DNA from 2 places in the Kocuria sp. GQ42 genome. Region 2 is predicted to be linked to the other one. Evidence: riboswitches for the same ligand, from Rfam matches in the RefSeq annotation. Region 2 holds a riboswitch; the other holds the start of a gene.
The links. Region 2 has a riboswitch for cyclic di-AMP ahead of AC6CH6_RS05830 (C40 family peptidase). Riboswitches for the same ligand answer to the same signal wherever they lie in the genome.

Region 1 (2,380 bases), on a different contig from region 2:
CGGCCTCGCGCTCGGCCGCCGTCGACTCGGCCGAGATGGGGTTCTGCAGGTCGTTGTAGATGATGGCGACCGTGCTTGGGGTGATCGCGGCGCGCACTTGGTCGAGGTCGATCGCGAAGCCGTCCTCCGTGGGGAGATAGCGGTACGGCACGGCCGTGCCCCCGAGATACTCGATCTGCGACTCGTAGATCGGGAAGCCGGGATTTGGATAGAGCACCTCGTCGCCGGGATTCATGACCGTCTGCAGGAACTTCGTGATGACGGGCTTGCCGCCCGTCATCACGACGATGTTCTCGGGGCTGAGGCCGATGCCACGGCGCGAGCCGATGTCCTCGGCGAGGGCCTCGCGCAGCTGCGGGATGCCGGGGCCGGGGCAGTAGCCCGTGTGACCGTCGGCGATGGCCCGGTCCATCGCCTCGATGATGTGCGGGGCCGTCGGGATGTTGATGTCGCCGAGGTGGAAGGGGTAAACGCGGTTCCCCTTCGCCGTCCAGGCGGCCGCGGCCTGGGCGACGCTGAAGGCGGTTTCAGTGCCCAGCCGTTCGAGCCGGTGCGCGAGTTGGCGCATGCTGTCCCACTCCTCATCGAGTTGGCGATCGATCCTCCGGCGGATCCGGGTCGAGCCTACGAGCCATGCATCTGGCTGGGAAGGGTGATCCGCAGATGGATTTGCACCGTGGACATCGCCGCGAGGACTCCCGCGTCCAGAGGTCGTGCTCGTGGGATGCGGGAGTGCGGTTCCCGGCGGGACGGCCGGGAACCGCACTCCCCGCTCACGTGCGTGGGGTCAGCGCAAGCGGAGGTACACGGGACCGGAGCCGACGTTGACGGTCTGGATGACCGTCTGGTTGCCGTTCCAGCCGCCGTGGACGGCCTTGCCGCCGCCGATGTACACGGCGATGTGGGCGAAGCCCATGCCGCCGTTGGCGTAGTAGACCAGGTCACCGGGCTGGGCCTGGGCGGCGGAGACCCGGGTGCCGAGCTTCAGGTAGGAGGCCGGCCACCCGTGGTGGTTGATCCCGGCCGCGCGCAGGGACTTGGTGACCAGGGCGGTGCAGTCCTGGCCCACGCCGAGCTGGTTCTTGGCGGCGGCGGCGATGGTCGCGGCCTTGCCGGACTGGGACTGGATGTTGACGAGCTGCTGGGGGGCTGCGGCGGGGGCGGCCTGGGCCGGGGCCACGCTGCTGAGCGCCAGGGCGCCGCCGGCAACCGTCAGGATCGCGGTGCGTCCGAGACGGAACGAGCTCTGGGCGCGGTGGCGGGGCATGCGGGACTGGAAAATGGGCATGAGTGATGTCCTCCCTCTTGCCTGCGAGGTGAGCTGTCGGATGCGGGTGGGAGACACCCGGTCGTCAGGATGGGGGCCCTGACGACTTAACCCCTAGGTCCCGGGGGAGGGACCGTTCATGGTTCCCCCGCTTCTGCCGAGCGATATGTCTGGGGGCCCCGGGCACCGGCAGAATTCGGCGATGTGCACGGGGATACCGATCGGTGAGGCGACCGGCACGGAGAGAACACTAATCGAAAGATAACGGAAAAGTCTCGCTTTGATCACGGGCGTGTCTCGGCTTCTGTATCGGCCCAGCAGTGCACCCCTGCACTCAGACCGGGTTGCTTGGTGAGGGGAGCCCATGGAGGCCCTCAGGAAGCTCAACTCAGGACGAAAGTGGTCTTGACCTGGGGCTCAGCCCAGGTCATGTCCGCGGGCGAGCACGCCCCTGCCTTGGAGCGGAGTGTGCGGGGACGACACCCGTGCCATGGTGCGACAGCTCGTGGGAAAAGCTCCACAAAACCTTATCGTCGACACGCGGTCCTTTCCCTCCGGGGTGGCGCGGGTGATTTCCCTTGTGCGTTCCGGGGTTCAGTCAGGAATTCACAAAAGGGAAATTCTCTTGATGTGGTGATTGCCCGGCGTGGGCCGGGTTTCTTTCCGGGCGCTTCCGGGGTGCGTGCTCTGCATCCTGCACCGCGTATGCAACGGGGCGGTGCTCCAAGAGCCTTCCCTCAGGGGCGCCCACTTCTCATCCTGTCTTCGACAGCGGGGGCCGCCCCGGGCCTGGCCGGCCGGCGAAGGCTTGGACGATGTCGAGCCAGGCGTCGGCGTCGGGGCCCTCTGCGACGAGGCTCCCGTCCTGTCGGTGCCGCCGCCGGGTGGCGAGCAGGGCGAAGTCCAGCGCCGGGTCGTGGACGCGCTGAGCCGCCTCGGTCGGCCCCCAAGTCCAGGTCTCGCCCTCGTGGGTGAGCTCGACGCGGAACGGTTCGGTCGGCGGGGACAGCCGGCGCTGCCGGTAGGCGTAGTCGCGGGTGGCCACGCCCAGGTGGGCGACGTGCCGCAGCCGGTGCGAGGCGACCGGGGGCACTCCGAGGGCGTCGCGGACGT
Region 2 (2,380 bases):
GATCACGCCGATGCGGGCGCGGATCGTCGAGCGCCTCGACCACTCCGGGCCCACGGTCTCGCAGACGGTGTCCAGGATGGAGCGGGACGGGCTGCTGACGGTGGGCCAGGACCGGTCGCTGCTGCTCACCCCTGCCGGCCGTGAGCGTGCGGTGCAGGTGATGCGCAAGCACCGGCTGGCGGAGCGGCTGCTCGCCGACGTCATCGGCCTGGACCTCGCCCAGGTGCACGACGAGGCGTGCCGGTGGGAGCACGTGATGAGCGAGCAGGTCGAGCGGCGGCTCGTGGACCTGCTGCACAGCCCCCGGTACTCGCCGTACGGCACGCCGATCCCCGGTCTGGCCGCCCTCGGGGTCGAGGAGAGCCCCGCGGCGGCGCACCCCTCCCTGCTCGACGCCGCCCGCCACGACCCGGACGGATCGCACACCGTGGCGCTGCTGCCCGAGGTGGTCCAGGCGGACGCGGACCTCCTGGGCGTGCTGAGCGACGTGGGAGTGCTCACCGGGGCGGAGGTCACGGCGCGGGTGGACGGTCAGACCGTGCGCATCGAGGTGGCGGCCACGGGGCGGTCCGCGGAGATCGACCTGCGCACCGCCGCGGCCATCCGCGTCCTCGCTCCCTGAGGCGCCGCCGCCTCTCGGAGCGGGCCGGTGAACGGTTCGTCCCGGGTGTGGGGACGTTCACAAGCCACTTTCGGCCAGTCCGGCCCGGGCCGGACCCCGGAGGCGCGGCTTCCCTGGTGACAGGCGGATTGTCAGGGCGCTCGAAGGCACTGCACAGTTCGTCATGGGTGCGAATTGCTTCTCCCACGCGTCTCAATAGGGCGGCATTGAGACCCGAGGCGTTGTCCGGCTGTTATCTGTCGTGATCAAAACGTGACACTTCCGTAATCTGTCATGTACTGTTCAACGCGTGCCGATCACTGGTCGGATCGGCGCCCTCGGAGCACATCGCCGAATTCTGCCGGTGCCCGTGGCCTCTACACAGAAACTGCTTGGCAGAAGCGGGGGAACCATTTTCGGTCCCGGTGATCCGGGTCCTTGGGGTTAAGTCGTCAGAGCGCGTGCGTTCTGCGGCCGGGTGTCTCCCACCCGAATCCGACAGCTCACCTCGTAGGCAAAGGGAGGAACTCAACCATGTCGCTTTTCACGCTGAACGCTGCCCGCCACCGTGCCGAGACCACCTCGCACGTCGTGCGCAACACCACCATCGCCGCCGCTGCCGGTGCCGCGATGATCGGCTCCGTCGCCCCGGCCCAGGCCTTCGCCCAGGCCCCCGTCGAGACCGGCGCGGCCTACTCGGCCCCGGCCTCCGCCTCGCTGGCCGAGTACTCCTCGTACACCTACCAGGCCCCGGTCGCCGCGCAGCCCGCCGCTCCGGCCTACGAGGCCCCGGCTCCGGCCGCGCAGCAGACCGCCGCCACCTCGAGCGTCACACCGCAGTCCACCGCCACCACCGAGATCGCCCCGGCCGCCGGCGGCGTCGTGGGCACCGCGATGTCCGCGCAGGGTGCGGGCTACGTCTACGGCGGCACCGCCTACGGCGCCTGGGACTGCTCCGGCTTCACCCAGTGGGCCTTCGCCCAGAACGGCATCGACCTGCCCCGGACCACCTGGTCCCAGTTCGCGGCGGGCACCCCCACCGCCAACCCGCAGCCCGGTGACCTCGTCTCGCAGAACGGCGGCGCCCACGTGGGCATCTACATCGGCGGCGGCAAGATGATCTCCGCCCTCAACCCGACCCAGGGCACCCAGGTCCACTCCGTCAACGCCATGCAGCTGGACGGCTACTACACCTTCTGATCCGGTCCGCCGCCCGCGACGACCCCGCTCGTCGCGGGCGGCACCCGATCACCCCCCCGCACGCCGAGAGCCGCTCTCCCGGTTCCCGGCGGTGCCTGCTGTCCGACCGGACGGCGCCCCCCTCCTCCGCTCGCCCGGCCGTCGTTCCCGATCCCGGAACGCACCCCTGCCGGACACCGGTCCACCCCGCGCACCGCCCGGGGTGATCCGTGCTGTCACCCGCGCCCTCCGGCAGGCCCGGCTCCGAAAGAAAGTCGTCTGAACTCCTCATGACCCGTGATCTGACCTCCTCGAACGGCATCGGCTCGCTCTTCTCCGGCAAGGCCCGCACCGTGGCCGCCGTGGCCGCCTTCTCCGGGCTGGCCCTCGCCACCACCGTCTCCGTGCAGGCCGCTCCGGCCCAGGACGCCTCCGCCGACGCCCCGCTGTCCGCCGTGGCCGCGGCCACCCCCGCCGCGGCGCCCACCGTGTCCCTCGAGCCCGTAGCCCACGTGCAGAAGGCCGAGCCCCAGTCCGAGCGGAAGACCGAGAAGAAGGCCGAGAAGAAGAAGGTCGAGACCCCGGTCGTCGCGGCGCCCG

Region 1: another riboswitch for cyclic di-AMP. It lies ahead of AC6CH6_RS08205 (NlpC/P60 family protein); the one in region 2 lies ahead of AC6CH6_RS05830 (C40 family peptidase).

Annotation. Positions count from the first base shown of each region.
Region 1 is NZ_JCAXEN010000003.1:74,987-77,366, reverse strand. Features, by position in the region: gene AC6CH6_RS08210 (pyridoxal phosphate-dependent aminotransferase) at 1-568, opposite strand, end outside; gene AC6CH6_RS08205 (NlpC/P60 family protein) at 788-1,288, opposite strand; cyclic di-AMP (ydaO/yuaA leader) riboswitch at 1,294-1,479, opposite strand; partial or broken gene AC6CH6_RS08200 (TIGR03084 family metal-binding protein) at 2,022-2,380, opposite strand, start outside.
Region 2 is NZ_JCAXEN010000002.1:64,815-67,194, forward strand. Features, by position in the region: gene AC6CH6_RS05825 (metal-dependent transcriptional regulator) at 1-622, shown strand, start outside; cyclic di-AMP (ydaO/yuaA leader) riboswitch at 981-1,130, shown strand; gene AC6CH6_RS05830 (C40 family peptidase) at 1,136-1,801, shown strand; gene AC6CH6_RS05835 (C40 family peptidase) at 2,071-2,380, shown strand, end outside.